DNA from 3 places in the Microbacterium invictum genome. Region 3 is predicted to be linked to each of the others. Evidence: predicted binding sites of a transcription regulator. Region 3 holds the regulator's gene; each other region holds the start of a gene.

Region 1 (5,672 bases), 980 kb from region 3:
GTGAGAAGCGGGAGGGGTTCCGCTTTTCCGCGCGATCGGGTAGGCCGACGCGGCGTCGGGTCAGACTCCGCCTCCCCCGCCCCCGCCGCCCCCGCCCCCCGCCGAGCCGCCGCCGCTCGAGCCTCCGGAGCTCGACGAGGACGCCGCCGTGGCGGACAGGCTGCCGATCCCCGCCGAGAAGGCCGCGGCATTGAACCCCGACGTGCCGATGTACCAGCCCGGAGTGTCGTCGCCGTAGTAGACCGCGAGGTGCTGGGCCCACTCCTTCTCCTGCCCGAACACCACCGCGTAGGGCAGCAGCCGCTCGTAGAGATGGAGCATCTCCCGAGGGTCTCCGATGTCGATCGGCCGGCGTTCGGCACCGGCCGGCGACTGCAGCATCCGGATGCGGTCAGCCTCGGCCCACTCGATGAACACCTTCAACCCCTGCAGGTGGTCGCGCACTTCCGCGCCCTCGGCGCTCAGCGGCCGGGCGGAGAGCACCGCGACCGTCACGACCGTCAGGCCCGCGCCGAGCACGATGCCGAGGATCGGCACCAGCGGATCGACCGAGCCCGCCAGCGCGAACACGCCGAACAGGACGATGAGCACCCCGACGACGAGGGCACCGGCGATCGGCCAGGCACGCACCCGCACCGGAATCGCGCGGTACAGACCGCGGTTCTTCAGCTCCGCGCGCCCCGCGGCGAGGATCTTCTGCGCCGTGCGGGAGAAGTGGGTGTCGTTGCCGCCGAACTCGTAGACCTCGCCGGGACGGAGCTCCTCGTCGAAGAGGCCCTCCAGCAGCATCCGTCCATCGCGGTCGGCGCGATCGGCGTCGATGAGCTCGGCCTGGAGCTTCGCACCGCCGAACCAGCGCTTCTCGCCCTCGAGGATCCGGATGCTGCCGACCACCGCCTGCTCGAGCACCTCGGCCGGGATCGCCTTCGCCGTCTTGCCCAGCAGCAGCGCGCTCTCCAGGGCGTCGATGCCGGGCGGCGGGGTGAACTCCGCGATGATCGTCGGCCGACCCGGGGCGTTGCGCAGCGACCGGCGATGGACGACGATCGCCGCCCCGAGCATGCCGAGGCCGGCGATGCCGGCAGCCCCCTGCGCCCAGCCCCACCCCGATGCCAGGTACGAGCCGTCGAAACGGGCGAAGGTGCCGGTCTCGAATCCCACCGCCATCGTGAGCGTCTCCCCCGGGGCGAGATCCTGTGATCCCGCCGTGATGACGGCGCCCGCGGGCGCGTCGGCGGCATCGATGGGACACGTGCCCACGTCGCCGAACTGTCCGACGTAGCAGGCTTCGGCGCCGGTCAGCGCGTCGGCGAGCTCGGGGGGAACCACCAGGGTGGCCGTCACCTCGCCGAAGGGCTGCTGCCAGCCGTTGCCGTTGACGTCCCAGTAGAACTCGTCGCTGGTGTCGGCGAACGAATCGGTGACGTTGCGGAGAGTGTAGGTGAAGACGAAGATCTGTCGGCCGGAGAGGAAGTCGTCGGCGCGCGAGGTGACCACCATGACATCGCCGTCGGTCTCGACCTCGGCGGGCCGCGCATTCCCCGCGTCGTCGGTGACCGACACCAGCTCGGGGAAGGTCGGCTGGCCGTTGTACTCGGCGGGGATCTCGCGACGAAGGCCCCGGTTCTGGTTCTCGGGGAAGACGGCGACGAAGGTCTCGACGACGCGGAGCGTGCTGGTGTCGTCGTCCTCGCGTCCGAGGGTGAACTCGGCATCCATGCTCTCGAAGACGAAGTCGTCGACATCGCCCGACGCCGAGGCGGGTGGGGCCGGGACCACAAGACCGGCGAGACCGACCATCCCGAGGAGGGCGGTCAGCACGAGGACGGTGGCCCGACGCGTTCGCGGCATGCGCTCAGCCTAGATGTCGGCGTCGCCGGCACCGGATACCCTGGGCCCGTGAACGATCGTCGCCTGGCCGTCGAGGCGTGGGAAAGCCTTTTTCGTGCGCAGCACGAGCTGTTCGCCGATCTCGGCCGCGACTTCACCGACGCGCCCCTGCAGCAGGGCGAGTACGACGTGCTGCTGACGGTGACCCGCGCGCCCGGCATGACGGCGCGGCTGCGCGACATCACGCGCTTTATGCTCGTCAGTCAGCCCTCTGTGTCGCGGCTGGTGGATCGGATGGTCGCGCGGGGCTACGTCACGAAGTGCCCCGACCCCGATGACGGGCGCGGTTCCCTCGTCCGGGCGACCGAGGCGGGGGCGCGCGCGTTCCGCGAGGTGGCGCGCGTGCACGCCGCGCACATCGCGGCCCGGATGTCGGCACTGACCGAGGACGAGCTCACGCAGCTGCGAGAGCTCACCACCAAGCTCCGGACGGCCGGCACCCCCGCCGGGTGAGACCCGACGGGGGTGCCGCGAGCGAGTTCTTCCGCGGGGCGGTGCGTCTACTGCTCGACCGGCTGCGGGTGGTCGGCGGCCTGCGACGCGGAGGCCGTCTCGTGCGCCTGGAGGACCTGGGCGCCTTCCTCGGTCGCGACCTCGATCTTGCGGGGCTTGGCCTTCTCGCTGACGGGGATGGTGACGCTCAGCACCCCGTTGCTGTAGCTCGCCGAGATGCGGTCGGTGTCGATCCCCTGACCGAGGTTCAGCTGCCGCACGAAGCTCGCCGCCTCGCGCTCGCGGGTGATCCACTTCACGCCTTCACCGGCACTGAGCGTGCGCTCGGCGCGGATGGTCAGCAGCTGACCGTCGACGTCGACATCGACCGAGCCCGGATCGATTCCCGGGAGGTCGGCGGTGAGGACGTAGTGGTCGCCGTCGCGGTAGAGGTCCATCGGCATACGGCGCGGGCCGCGGCGCACGTCGAAGAAGCTCGTCGCCAGACGGTCGAGGTCACGGAACGGGTCGTACGTTGCCATGTTCGGTCTCCTTCACTGGACGAAATTCGGAACTTGAGTCAGCTTGGCTCAAGTACGTCCAGATTAGCACTCTGGTATAGAGAGTGCTAATACCGCGGCTGTTCGCTCTGAGCGAACGCACCGTCGCGCGTCACTCCGCGGTGAGCACCGTCCACGAACAGGGCGGCAGCGTCACGCTGATCGATCCGTCTGCGACCTCGACCGACGCGTTGCTCTTCGGCGTCACCCGATCGGGGTGCTCGAGAGTGTTCGCAGCGTGGATGTCCTCGTCGAAGATCGACGTCGCCCGAGCTGACGAGATGCCCCGACCCAGTGCCACCGCATCGATGTCGAGCGTCACGGCATCGGTGAGGCTGCGGTTGACGGCGAAGACCGTGATGGCATCGCTGTCGGGATCGTGCGTGGCGACCGCATCGACGACCGGTACCGCGCCGAACTTCGCGGTCTCGTGGGTCGGGCTGTCGAGCTTGAGCTCGAGAGCGACCCCGCGTGCGAGTTGCGCGGTGAGAGAGAAGGGGTAAAAGGTGGTCTGCCGCCATGCGGGCCCGCCGGGCTCGGTCATGATCGGCGCGATGACGTTCACCAGCTGCGCGAGGCTCGCCGAGGTCACCCGGTCGGCGTGCCGGAGGAGCGAGATCATGAGGCTGCCGAAGACGACCGCGTCGAGCACTGAGTAGCGGTCCTCCAGCAGCCGCGGCGCGACCGGCCAGTCCGCGACATCCGTGATCTTGTCGACGTCGTTGTAGCGGGACTGGTACCAGACGTTCCACTCGTCGAAGGAGATGTCGATCGTCTTGTCGCTGCGCTTGAGCGCCTTCACGTGGTCGGCGGTCGCCACGACCGCCTCGATGAAGCGGTCCATGTCGACGCCCGAGGCGAGGAAGCTGGCGAGATCGTCGCCCTCGGGCTCGTAGTAGGCGTGACAGGAGATGTAGTCGACGTTCTCGTAGGTCTGCTCCAGAACGATGCGCTCCCACTCGCCGAAGGTGGGCATGCCGGCGCCCGAGCTGCCGCACACGACGAGTTCGAGGTCGGGGTCGAACTGACGCATCGCGCGCGCTGTCGTCGCGGCCAGCTGCGCATAGTTCTCCGCCGTGCTATAGCCGAGCTGCCACGGGCCGTCCATCTCGTTGCCGAGGCACCACATGCGGACGTCGTGGGGTTCGGGATGACCGTTGGCGACGCGCTGATCGGACAGGCGGGTGCCCGAGCGGAGGTTGGCGTACTCGAGCACGTCCAGGGCCTCGAGCACACCCCTCGTCCCGAGGTTCACCGCGTACATCAGCTCGCCGTCGACCTTCGCCGTCCACGAGGCGAACTCATCGAGGCCGATCTCGTTCGTCTCGGTCGAGTGCCACGCCAGGTCAAGTCGCCGTGGCCGGTCCGCGCGCGGACCCACACCGTCCTCCCACCGGTACCCCGAGACGAAGTTCCCGCCGGGGTAGCGGATGGCCGACACCCCCAGCTCTCGCACCAGCTCGATGACGTCGGTGCGGAAACCCTCCTCGTCGGCGGAGGGATGACCCGGCTCGTAGATCCCGTCGTAGACGCACCGGCCGAGGTGCTCGACGAACGAGCCGAACAGCCGACGATTGATGGCACCGACCGTGAAGTGCGGGTCGATGGTGAGATGTGCGCGGATCATGCTCCTCTTTCGGGAAAGGCGGGTTCAGCGGGATGGGGCGGTGGGACGACGGACTACTTCAGGCTTCCGATCGCGAGCCCGCCCCGCCAGTACCGCTGCAGGGTGAGGAACGCGATGATCAGTGGGATGACGGACACGAGCGAGCCGAGGATGATGATGCTCCAGAGGGTCTGCCCGCCCGCTGCGCCGTACGACGAAGCGGTCGACTGCCACAGGCCGATCCCGACGGTGACCGGGAACAGGCGGTTGTCCGAGAGCATCACCAGCGGGAGGAAGTAATTGTTCCACGACGCGACCACCGACAGCAGCAGCACCGTCACCATGGCGGGGCGCAGGAGCGGGAGGGCGACGGTCAGGAACGTCCGGAACTCGCCCGCTCCGTCCACGCGCGCAGCGTCCAGGAGCTCATCGGGAACCGCGTCCCGCGCGTACACGCACATCAGATATACGCCGAACGGGTTCAGCAGGGTCGGCAGGATCACCGCCCAGATGGTGTTGGTGAGCCCCGCCTCGGCGAACAGCACGAAGGTGGGGATGACGAGGGCGGTCGTCGGCACCATGACGGCACCCAAGATGACGGCGAAGCCGAATCGGCGACCCGCGAAGCTGTACTTCGCGAAGCCGTATCCGGCGAGCACGGCGAGCGCCGTGGCGCCGAGTCCGCCGGCGATGGCATACAGCGCGGAGTTGCCCAGCCACCGCGCGTAGATGCCGCCGCCGTAGGTGAAGAGGTCGGTGAAGTTCTGGACGTAGTCGATGTCGCCGCTGAACCACAGGGCACTTCCGCCGCCGAACAGGCTCGCGGCGTCCTTCGAGCTGTTGACGATGAGCCACCAGAACGGGATGAGGAAGTAGATCATCAGGAGGGCGAGGACGATGTTGAGCGGGATGCGACCGCCGACACGTCGAGGGTCCGATCGCCGTTCGACGAGCTTGCCCGAAGCGCGCCGCGTCTTCGGGCGCTCCACCGGAGTGACGCTCATGAGATGAAGCTCCCTCGCTTGCGGGTAGCGAACAAGAAGATGTACACGCAGATGAAGACCACCGCGCCCAGCGCGAACGAGATCGCGGAGCCGTAGTTGTCGTTCGCCAGCGCGAACGCCTGCTGGTACGCGTACATGTTCGGCGTGAAGTCGTTGGGGATGGCTCCGGCGGCCAGTTGT
Region 2 (5,672 bases), 950 kb from region 3:
CCGGCCCGGAGGTGATGACGCTGGCGGACTTCGTCTCGCGGTGCCTCGCCGCGACAGGGGACGCGCGACCCGTCCTGGCCGATCCCGAAGCCCAGTACTTCGGCGCGCTGATCGACCGGAGCGAGCTGCTCCCCGCCGAGGGCGCCTGGCTCGCCCCCACCCGACTGGCCGACTGGCTCGGCTGAGAGCTCAGGTCACGGCGCCGACATCCGACACCCCGCGGCGGGCGTGACGGATCGAATCGACCGTCAGCACGACGAGGGCGATCCAGACCAGGCTGAACCCGATCCACCGCTCGAGCGGCATCGGCTCCCCCAGCAGGAACGCACCGGTGAGGAACTGCAGGATCGGCGCCAGGAACTGCAGCAGTCCGATGAGGCTGAGCGGCACGCGCCGGGCACCGGCGGCGAAGAAGAGGAGCGGTGTGGCGGTCACGACACCCGCCATCAAGAGCAGCACCGCGTGCCCCACGCCCGCCGTTCCCCACGTGATGCCCGAGGTGAGGCCGACGCTCACGAGAACGGCGATCGCGACAGGGGTGAGCCACAGGGTCTCGAGCGTCAGACCGCTCACGGCGTCGACCGCGGGGCCGATCTGCTTCTTCACCAGCCCGTAGAGCCCGAACGAGAACGCCAGCGACAGCGCGATCCAGGGGAAGGCGCCGTAGCCCACGGCGATCACGATGCACGCGACGGCCGCGATCGCGAGGGCGACCCACTGGGTGATGCGCAGGCGCTCGCGCAGCACGACGACGCCGAGCAGCACTGTGACGATGGGGTTGATGAAGTAGCCGAGGCTCGTCTCGATCACGTGGCCGGTGAGGGCGGCGATGAGGAAGACCTGCCAGTTGATGTAGATGAGGATGCCGGCGACCGCCGTCCACAGCAGCAGCCGCCGGGTGCGGAGGATGACGAGGAACTTGCCCCAGCCCCGCGTGATCGCGAGAAGCAGGACGCAGAAGACCAGCGACAGCAGGATGCGCCAGGCGACGACCTCGAAGGCGCCCGTCGGCTCGAGCAGCAGGAAGTAGAGAGGCAGAAAGCCCCAGATGAGGTAGGCGGCGAGGGCGTACACCGCGCCGAGGGTGCGCTCGCGCGTCGGATCCGAGGTGGTGGTGCTTCTCTCGGTCGTCTCGCGCGTCACCGGCTCAGCCTACGCGCGAGGCGGAGGATGTTCGCCGGGCCGATCGGAGATCTGTGGCTTGCCCGGCGCGCGAAACGGGGGCCGGATGCCTGAGCATCCGACCCCCGTGGAGCGGTGTCGCTGGAGCGAACTCAGCGGACGACGACCGCCAGCACGTCGCGAGCGGAGAGGACGAGGAACTCGTCCGCGCCGAACTTGACCTCGGTGCCGCCGTACTTGGAGTAGATCACGCGGTCGCCGACGGCGACGTCGAGCGGGACGCGGTTGCCGTTGTCGTCGATGCGACCGGGGCCGACGGCCACGACCTCGCCCTCCTGGGGCTTCTCCTTGGCGGTGTCGGGGATGACCAGACCGCTCGAGGTGGTCTGCTCGGCCTCGACCTGCTTGATGACGATGCGGTCCTCGAGCGGCTTGATGGAAACCTGAGTGGAAACCGTCACGGTCTACCTCTTCTTTCTTGAGATGAAGACTGGTTAGCACCCACACCTTGAGAGTGCTAATCCAGTGTAGGCAAATCGCTGGCACTCATGCAACGTGAGTGCCAGATTCGGACCGCGAACAGTAGCAGTTCCTGACGATCGGGGAAACGGTCGCCCGACTGCCCTACTAATGGTCCAGCGTGGTGTGTATCATCCGAAGTAGGACGCCGCTCTCGATGTCGAGACCACTCGATGCGGAGTAACGCGGCTGATGAGTCGGATTGGGGCTGGAACCTGGGGAGGTTCCGGGATCGACTCTGTTGGGGGAGATGAGAACTTGGCTACTGGGGCTACGTATTTTCTGGGGATCGACGTCGGAACGACGCGGATCGCTGCGGCAACGGCGCGTACCGCGCCGGACGGCAGCATCGTCGCGGCACCGTTCCCGCTCGGTCGCCGCAACGACAGCGCCGCCACGGTGGTGTTCGTCGCCGATGACGGCGAACTGCTGATCGGCGACGCCGCCGAGCGGCGCGGCATCACGCAGCCCGACCGGCTCGTGCGCGAGTTCAAACGCAGCATCGGCGACGATGTGCCGGTGGTCGCCGGCGGACGGTCGATCCCGGCCGAGAAGCTCTGGGCGCACACGGTGTCGGCGGTCGTCGACGCGGTCGTCGAGCGCGAGGGCTCCCGCCCCGCCGCGGTGATGCTCACCCACCCCACCGCGTGGGGCCCGCACCGCATCGGCCTGATCCTCTCGGCGCTCGACAAGCTCGGCGTCAAGGACGTCCACCTCATCACCGAGCCCGAGGCGGCCGCCCGTCACTACGAGTCGGGCCGCACGATGGAGCCCGGTCAGGCGCTCGCCGTCTACGACCTCGGCGGCGGCACCTTCGACTCCGTCGTCCTGCGCAAGAGCGCCGACGGCTCGTTCGCCCCGGTCGGAATCCCCGTCGGCATCGACAATCTCGGCGGCGCCGACTTCGACGACGCCGTGTTCCGTCACGTGCTGCGCTCCTCGGGTGTCGCCGAGACCGACCTCGACGACACCGACCCCGACATCCGTCTCGCGCTGGCGCAGCTGCGCCGGGAGTGCGTCGAGGCCAAAGAAGCGCTGTCGTTCGACTCCGACGTCACCGTGCCCGTGCTGCTCCCCTCAGGAGCGACGAGCGTGCGGCTGACGCGCCAGGAGTTCGAGGAGATGATCGACGGCTCGATCGAGCGCACGATCGACACCCTCGAAGACGGACTGGACTCGGCGGGGCTCGAGCCCGACGCGCTCGAGAGCATCCTCCTCATCGGCGGCTCGTCGCGCATCCCGCTCGTGGCCGAGCGCCTGTCCGAGCGACTCGACCGGCCGATCGCGATCGACGCCGACCCGAAGTCCTCCATCGCCCTCGGCGCCGCCCGCGCCCTCGTGCCGGTCACCGCGGATGAGTCGGTCGCGACGCTCGCGCTGGTCCCGGTCGGCGCCGCTGCTGCCGGCGCGTTGGCGACGACGGATGCCGCGGCTGCCGCCACGACCGATCTCGCCGTGTTCGACCCGGCGGGTCCTGCGGAGCGGAAGGCTGCGCGCCGCTGGTACCAGCGCGTGCCCGCCGTCGCGGCCGCGGGGGCCGGTGCCCTCGTCATCGCGACCGGGCTGGTCTTCGCCAGCGCCGGGGGCCTCGGCGCCGGCACGTTCGACGCCGCCGCCAGCACCGAGAACCTGCGCGAGTGGGTGGACGTGGAACTCACGCCGTCGCCGGCCGCCGCGGACGAGTTGCAGACGTCCGACCCGATCGCCGCGGCCCAGGAGCCGGCGGCTCCGCAGGCGAGGCAGGACCGGAGCTCGACCGAGAACAAGCCGAAGGCGACCAACGCCCGCAAGCAGGCGGCTGAGCGGAACGCCGCCGTGCGCCCGCCCGAGCAGCCGAAGCCTGCCGCGAGCCAGTCGGCGACCTCGGGGAAGCCGTCGTCGTCGCAGCCGACGCAGCCGAGTGGTGGCGGGACGGGTTCGAACACCCCCGCGCCGGGAACCAGCACCCCGGCGCCGGGGACCTCCACGCCGGCACCGGACCCGACCACGACCACCCCGGCTCCGGACCCGACCACGACCACCCCGGCGCCGGACCCGACCACGACCACCCCGGCTCCGGACCCGACCACGACCACGCCGGCGCCGGACCCGACCACGACCACGCCGGCGCCGGACCCGACCACGACCACCCCGGCTCCGGACCCGACGACTCCCGCGAGCGAACCGCCGGCGAGCGAACCGCCGGCGAGCGAACCGCCCGCTGACACGACCCCCGCCCCGTAAGCGGTGAGCACGCCGATGACGACTCTGCTCTCGAACTCGTCGGACACCCGGACCGCCTCGATCATGCCCCGTGCCCTTCATGCGCTGACCGCGCTGCACGCGATCGTCGCAACCGACCGGCCCGTCCGCGCCGCCATCGTGGGGGGCTCCGGATCGGGAAAGACCGACGCCCTGCGCTTCCTCCTCGCTCAGCTCGAAGCCGATGACCGGCCGGTCAGGCTGCTGTCCGCACGCGATCGCATCTCGACGATTCCTGACGATGTCGCGCTCCTGGTCGATGACGCCCACACGCTCGACCCGGCACGCCTGTCGCAACTGATCGATCGCGCCCACCGCCCCGACGCGTCGGTGGTGATCGCGTACCGCTCCTGGCCGGCCCCTTCGGAACTGCTCGAGCTCACCCGCGCGGTCGAGCGCAACGCTCCGGCGGTCCTCCTCGGCGAGATCACCCTCGCCGAACTGCGCGAGATCCTCCCCGACGCGTCGGCCGAGTGCGAGGAACGGATCCTCTCCGGCACCGGCGGCATCGCCTGGCTGGTCTTCGAGTGCGCACAGGCCCACGCCGCCCTGTCGTACGAGGGCCGGGATTGCGGCGACCCTGAAGCCCACGCGGATGCGACGCGTGTGCTCATGCGGCGCATCACCCACCGACTCGAGACCGTGTCGCCGCGCCTGCGCCGACGGATCGAGGCGCTGAGCCTCGGCGTCAGTGACGGCGACGACCGCGACGCTCAGGCCGAGCTCTCTGCCGAGGGGCAGGCCGAGGGGCTTCTTCTCCACAACGGCCGACCCGCTCCGGTCGTGGCGATGGCGGCCCGCGCCAGCGTGCCCGTTGATCGACTGGTCGACCTGGTCCAAGCCGGCACCCTCGATCTCGTTCCCGGATCCGACCTCGCCGCCAGTCTCGACGGCATCGTGGATCCCGGGGTCGGGGATCGCCTCGCCGCGCGCGCTCGCCGCGAGGTGGGTCGCAACCCGCATCTGGCCGTCACCCTTTTCGACTACGCGCTCCGGTGCGGCTCCGACCCGCGCGGTCTTGCGGCGGCACACGCGCACGCCCTGTGGGCAGCGGGAGACGTCGATGCGGCGGGGTCCCTCCTCGACGACCTCGCGGCCGAGGGCGGCTGGGCCGGGCTCTCGCCATCCGATCATGACCTCCTCACCGACGCGGTCGCCGCCACCTGGGCCGACCGCGGGCTGATGTCGCTCGCGCACCAGAGCTATCTCGCCGTCACTCCGCTCTCCCCCGCGGGCAAGACGAGGGCTCTGGTCACAGCGGCAGGGGCCGGGTCGACCGCCCACGACGGGGATCCGGCGCCGGATGCCCCGGGTGCGGCCGGCTCGGCACCATCGGCGAACGGCGTGGCGATGCAGCTGTGGGCGCGAGGACTGCGCGCCTCGTTGCAGGCGTCGCACTCCCGCAGCGCGCTCGACGACCTTCGGCGGGCATCGGAGCTGGCGAACGCCGGCCACGACGCGTCGCCCACCACGGAGCTGCCGGCCGTCGTCGCGGCGATCGTCGCCATCGGGCTGGGAGACCTCGGCGCCGCGCATGGGATCCTTGACGACGCTCAGCGCGCGCAACAGGGCGGCGCCCGGTGGATTCCGCACCTCCAGCTGTGGAATGCGTGGGTCGCGTTGCAGCGCGAGCAGCCCGCCGAGGCGCGTGCGCTTCTCACCGCGGCGACCGACGGCACGCGCCTGTCGCCGCGCGACGACCTCATCGCCGCAGCGATCGCGGTGGGCCTCGCCCGCCGTTACGACGACGCGCCGACGCTCGAAGCGATGTGGGAGTCGGTGAAGTCGCG
Region 3 (5,672 bases):
CCCGCGCTGCGAACCGCGCAGCGGCGTGATCCCGCGCCCCTTGATGGTCAGCACGTCACCCGATTGCACGCCGGCCCGCAGTTCGAGATCGACCGGACCGTCGAGCGAATCGATGGTGGTGTGCGTGCCGAGGATCGCGTCCGGCATCGAGACCTCCAGCGTCGCGAGCAGATCGTCGCCGTCGCGGGAGAACACGGGGTCGGGTGCGATGTTCACCTCGAGGTAGAGATCGCCGTTCGGGCCGCCGGCGGGGCCCACCTCACCCGACCCGGGCAGCTGCAGCCGCAGGCCGCTCTCGACCCCGGCCGGAACGTCGATCGACACCGTCCGGCGCGATCGGACGCGTCCCTGGCCCTGACAGGTGGCGCAGGGATAGGGGATCGTCGTCCCGTAGCCCTGACACACCGAGCACGGCTGCGACGTGACGACGTTGCCGAGGAGGCTGCGGACCTGCCGTTGGACGTGCCCCGTTCCGTGGCAGATGTCGCAGGTGACCGGCGACGTGCCCGGCTGGCAGCACGACCCCGAGCAGGTCTCGCACAGCACGGCGGTGTCGACCTCGATGTCGCGATGCACACCGAAGACGACGTCCTTCAGGTCGAGGGTGATCCGGACGAGCGCGTCCTGGCCGCGTTCCCGACGCGAGCGCGGTCGGGCACCCCGTGCCCCTCCTCCTCCACCGCCGAAGAACGTCTCGAAGATGTCGCTGAACCCGCCGAATCCGCCGGGAGCCCCGCCGAACGCGCTGTCTCCGCCCATGTCGTAGCGGGCGCGCTGGTCGGGGTCGCTCAGCACGTCGTAGGCATGCGTGACGAGCTTGAACCGTTCCGCGGCGTCCTCCCCCGGGTTGACGTCGGGGTGCAGCTCTCGCGCCAGCCGTCGGTAGGCACGCTTGATGTCGTCGGAACTGGCGTCACGCGCCACACCGAGTACTTCGTAGTGGTCAGCCACTTTCACCTTCCTGCCGCGCCGAGCGCGGGGGGTCTGCGGAATGCTGTCGTCAGCGGGCGATGTCGTCTTCGTCCAGGAGACGAGTGAGGTACCTCGCCACGGCCCGCACGGCCGCGAGGTTCGTCGGGTAATCCATCCGGGTGGGGCCGAGCACGCCGACGCGGGCACGCGACCCGGTGGCGTCGTACTCGCTCGCGACGACCGAGGCCTCGCTCAGACCGAAGGGCTCGTTCTCGCGGCCGATACTCGCGGCCAGGCCCTGATCGTCCGCGACCATCTCGCTCATGAGCTTCAGCAGCGTCACCTGCTCCTCGATGGCTTCCAGCAGCGGGTAGATGCTGCCACGGAAGTCGCCTTCGCTGCGGGCGAGGTTCGCGCTCCCGGCCAGAACGAGTCGATCCTGGCGGAAGTCGTCCAGTTCCTCCCCGATCACCCGCAGGATCGCCTGCAGGGCAGGACCGTCGGGGTCCCCCGCCGTCTCGCCGTCCGCCACGGCCAGCGCCACGCCGGCGACGCCCTCCCGCACCGGCACCCCGACGACGAGGTCGGAGACGCGGCCGCGGATGCGCTGCATCCGCTCCTCGTCGATCTCCACCCCCGGGAAGGCGAGTCGCTGCGAGACCCGGCCGGTGTCGGTGACGACGATGACGAGCACCTTCTGCGCGTCGAGTCGGACGAGTTCGACGTGCGAGACGGTGGCCCGTGCGAAGGACGGGTACTGCACGATCGCCACGTGCCCGGTGAGGACCGTCAGCGCGCGCACCGTGCGGGTCAACACCTCGTCGAGATCCGACGGACCCTCCAGGAACGAGGAGATGGCCGTCCGCTGCGCGGGGCTGAGCGGTCGCACCTGCGCGAGGTGGTCGACGAACACGCGGTATCCCTTGTCGGTGGGAACGCGCCCCGACGACGTGTGCGGGGCCACGATGAGCTCTTCGTCCTCGAGGAGCGCCATGTCGTTGCGGATGGTGGCGGCTGAGACGCCGAAGGCGTGACGTTCCACGATCGCCTTGCTGCCGACGGGTTCGCGCGTGTCGACGTAGTCCTGCACGATGGCGCGCAGCACCTGCAACCCTCGTTCGCTGACCATGACACCCCCTCCGGCGATCCGACGCTCCCCTGGCACTCACGGGATCCGAGTGCCAATTCTATCGGAACACCCCCGATGCCGGACGGTCGGGTCGCGGCATGTCAGGCGGTCAGGATGCGCACGACATGATCGGCCAGGAGTCGACCCCGTCGGGTGAGCCGCACGCGGTCCCGCGTGTACGGCTCGATCAGACCGTCGGCGACGAGCTCCGGCAGCAGGTCATCTGCACCGGGGGGCAGGGCGGATGCCGCGAGGCCCTCCCGGGTGCGGACGCGGAGGAGCACCGTCTCGAGGACGCGGGACGACGGTGAGAGCACCTCGCGCCCCGCCGCGGGCGACAGCCCCTCCGCGAGTCGGCCGGCGTATGCGGCCGGGTGGCGGACGTTCCAGAAGCGCGTGCCCGCGATGTGACCGTGGGCCCCGGGTCCGAATCCCCACCAATCGCTCCCCCGCCAGTAGGCGCCGTTGTGGCGGCAGCGGTCGGCGGGGGTCCGCGCCCAGTTCGACACCTCGTACCAGGACAGTCCCGCCGAGGTGAGCAGATCGTCGGCGAGTTCGTACATCTCCGCCTGCAGATCGTCGTCGGGGAGGGCGAGTTCTCCTCGCCGGATGCGACGGGCAAGCGCCGTTCCGTCCTCGACGATGAGGGCGTAGGCGGAGAGATGATCGGGGTTCTGAGCGAGCGCGGTCTCGAGCGATGCGCGCCAGTCGGCAAGGGACTCCCCCGGCGCTCCGTAGATCAGGTCGAGGCTCACGCCCAACCCCGCCTCGCGGGCAGCCGCGACGGCCGTGGCGACGGCGTCCGCGCGATGCGAGCGGTCGAGTGTCGCCAGCACGTGCGGAACGGCGGACTGCATGCCGATGGACAGGCGGGTCACTCCGGCTGCGGCGAGCCGCCGCGCGACCCCGGCGTCGACGGTATCGGGGTTGGCCTCGACGGTGACCTCGAGGTCGGCAGCGCCCGGGAAGGCCGCGCGCACGCCGTCCAGCATGCGGACGAGGTCGTCGGCGGGAAGGAGCGTGGGGGTGCCCCCGCCGAAGAAGACCGTCTCGACCGGACGCAGCGGGCCCGTCTCGGAGAGCACGCGCCGCGCGAGCGCCACCTCCCGCAGCAGGGTGTCGGCGTAGTCCTCCTGGCGCGCACCGCGCAACTCGGTGGCGGTGTAGGTGTTGAAGTCGCAATACCCGCATCGCACACGGCAGAACGGGATGTGGAGGTACGCGCCAAACGGCACCGTGGGGTCGATGACCGTCCCGGCGGGGAGCGCGCCGTCGGCGGGTGCCGGGTCGGCGAGGGGAAGCGCGGCTCCCACGCTCAGGCGGGGGTGGCGTACAGCGGCGAGATGGCACGCAGGTAGCGCGTGAACAGCTCCCGTCGCCGGCGCCGCGTCAGTGCCGGGAAGAGCCGGTAGACCAGCGCCTGCGGCGCGTCGAAGGCGCGCACCGTGAACCAGACCTCGTCGTTGTCGCGCCAGTCCAGCATGAAGGACTCCTCCCCGCTGACGACCGATCCCTGCACGGTGCCGAGGGCGAAGCCGATGCGGCGCGGTTCCTCCACGGCGAAGATCACCCGGAGCTCCCCGTCGGCGCGCATCCCGGCGATGCGCCCGCCGAGGTGCACGGTCGCCCCGGCGGTGACGAACGGGGTGCCGTCGGAGTCGTAGCGCTGCTCGACCTCGAGCTTGCTCGGGGCGATGGGTGCGCCGTTCTCATCGAAGCTGACGCCGGCGTACATGGGGCCGGCGGCGGGGCGGACGTCGGTCAGCTCCAGGCCGGCTCCGCGCTGCGCGCTCCACGACAGCAGCGACTCGCCGGCGGCGCGGAAACGCTCCTCGCCACTGCCGATCCGCCACGATTCCTCCGCCGGGATGCTCCGCTCCGGCGGGAAGTGCATGAGATCGGCGGCCTGGGTGGCCCCGACGGCGGCGTAGTCGACCGTGTCGTCCCTGAAGGTTCCGCGGCGCATGGCTGTCAGCCTACTTCTGCTTCCCCTCGACATCCCCCGAGAGCGCGGCGATGAAGGCCTCCTGCGGCACCTCGACGCGGCCCACCATCTTCATGCGCTTCTTGCCCTCCTTCTGCTTCTCGAGCAGCTTGCGCTTGCGGGTGATGTCACCGCCGTAGCACTTGGCCAGGACGTCCTTGCGGATCGCGCGGATGTTCTCGCGCGCGATGATGCGCGCACCGATGGCGGCCTGGATCGGCACCTCGAACTGCTGACGCGGGATGAGCTTGCGCAGCCGCTCGGTCATCATGGTGCCGTAGGCATAGGCCTTCTCGCGGTGCACGATCGAGCTGAAAGCATCCACCTTCTCGCCCTGGAGCAGGATGTCGACCTTCACCAGATCCGCGGTCTGCGAGCCGGCGGGCTCGTAGTCAAGGCTCGCGTACCCCTGCGTGCGGCTCTTGAGGTGGTCGAAGAAGTCGAACACGATCTCGCCCAGGGGCATGTTGTAGCGCAGCTCCACCCGGTCCTCGCTGAGGTAGTCCATCCCGAGGAGCGAGCCGCGGCGGGACTGGCAGAGCTCCATCACGGTGCCGACGTAGTCCTTCGGCAGCAGGATGCCCACCTTCACGATGGGCTCGGACACCTCCGCGACCCGGCCGTCGGGGTATTCGCTGGGGTTCGTGACCGAGATCGTCTCGCCAGTGTCGGTGTGCACCTCGTATGTGACGGACGGCGCGGTGGTGATGAGGTCCAGCCCGAACTCGCGGGAGAGCCGCTCGGTGATGATCTCGAGGTGCAGCAGGCCGAGGAACCCGCAGCGGAAACCGAAGCCGAGGGCGACGGAGGTCTCGGGTTCGTACTGCAGCGAGGCGTCGGAGAGCTTCAGTTTGTCCAGGGCCTCGCGAAGCTCGGCGTAGTCGCTGCCGTCGATCGGGTAGATGCCCGAGAACACCATCGGCTTCGGGTCGGTGTAGCCGGGAAGGGCCTCGCTGGCGGGCTTTCGCTGATCGGTGATCGTGTCGCCGACCTTGGACTGCCGAACGTCCTTCACACCCGTGATGAGATACCCCACCTCCCCGACGCCGAGGCCGCGGGTCTGGATCGGCTCGGGGCTGGACACCCCGATCTCGAGGAGCTCGTGCGTGGCCCGGGTCGACATCATCTGGATGCGCTCACGGGGCTGCAGCTTGCCGTCGATCATCCGGACGTAGGTGACCACGCCGCGGTAGGCGTCGTAGACGGAGTCGAAGATCATCGCGCGGGCCGGCGCGTCGGCATTCCCCTGCGGCGCGGGGATCTGCTCGACGATGCGGTCCAGGAGCTCCTCGACGCCGACACCGGTCTTGCCACTGACCCGCAGCACATCCTCGGGATCTCCGCCGATGAGTCCGGCGAGCTCCGCGGCGTACTTCTCGGGGTCGGCAGCCGGGAGGTCGATCTTGTTCAGCACCGGGATGATGTGGAGGTCGTTCTCCAGCGCCAGGTAGAGGTTGGCGAGGGTCTGGGCTTCGATCCCCTGTGCGGCGTCGACGAGGAGGATCGCGCCCTCGCACGCCGCGAGCGACCTGCTCACCTCGTAGGTGAAGTCGACGTGGCCGGGGGTGTCGATCATGTTGAGGGCGAAGGTCCCGGCATCGGTGGCCCACGGCATCCGCACAGCCTGGCTCTTGATCGTGATGCCGC

What was found. The regulator HrcA, encoded in region 3, represses chaperone genes, less so after heat shock. The targets are predictions, from matches to a motif close to TTNGCACTCGNNNNNNNCGAGTGCNAA.
Region 1: the regulator HrcA is predicted to act here: its motif matches at 2,928-2,954, upstream of T9R20_RS04230 (Hsp20/alpha crystallin family protein).
Region 2: the regulator HrcA is predicted to act here: its motif matches at 1,662-1,688, upstream of groES (co-chaperone GroES).

The regions. Positions count from the first base shown of each region.
Region 1 is NZ_CP139779.1:889,264-894,935, reverse strand. Features, by position in the region: gene T9R20_RS04240 (DUF2207 domain-containing protein) at 61-1,851, opposite strand; gene T9R20_RS04235 (MarR family winged helix-turn-helix transcriptional regulator) at 1,900-2,343, shown strand; gene T9R20_RS04230 (Hsp20/alpha crystallin family protein) at 2,391-2,864, opposite strand; gene T9R20_RS04225 (alpha-N-arabinofuranosidase) at 2,995-4,509, opposite strand; gene T9R20_RS04220 (carbohydrate ABC transporter permease) at 4,563-5,492, opposite strand; gene T9R20_RS04215 (sugar ABC transporter permease) at 5,489-5,672, opposite strand, start outside.
Region 2 is NZ_CP139779.1:2,823,543-2,829,214, forward strand. Features, by position in the region: gene T9R20_RS13580 (SDR family oxidoreductase) at 1-185, shown strand, start outside; gene rarD (EamA family transporter RarD) at 190-1,143, opposite strand; gene groES (co-chaperone GroES) at 1,275-1,583, opposite strand; gene T9R20_RS13595 (Hsp70 family protein) at 1,900-3,864, shown strand; gene T9R20_RS13600 (LuxR C-terminal-related transcriptional regulator) at 3,880-5,672, shown strand, end outside.
Region 3 is NZ_CP139779.1:1,871,359-1,877,030, reverse strand. Features, by position in the region: gene dnaJ (molecular chaperone DnaJ) at 1-951, opposite strand, end outside; gene hrcA (heat-inducible transcriptional repressor HrcA) at 1,001-2,041, opposite strand; gene hemW (radical SAM family heme chaperone HemW) at 2,143-3,354, opposite strand; gene T9R20_RS09065 (DUF1990 family protein) at 3,357-4,007, opposite strand; gene lepA (translation elongation factor 4) at 4,018-5,672, opposite strand, start outside.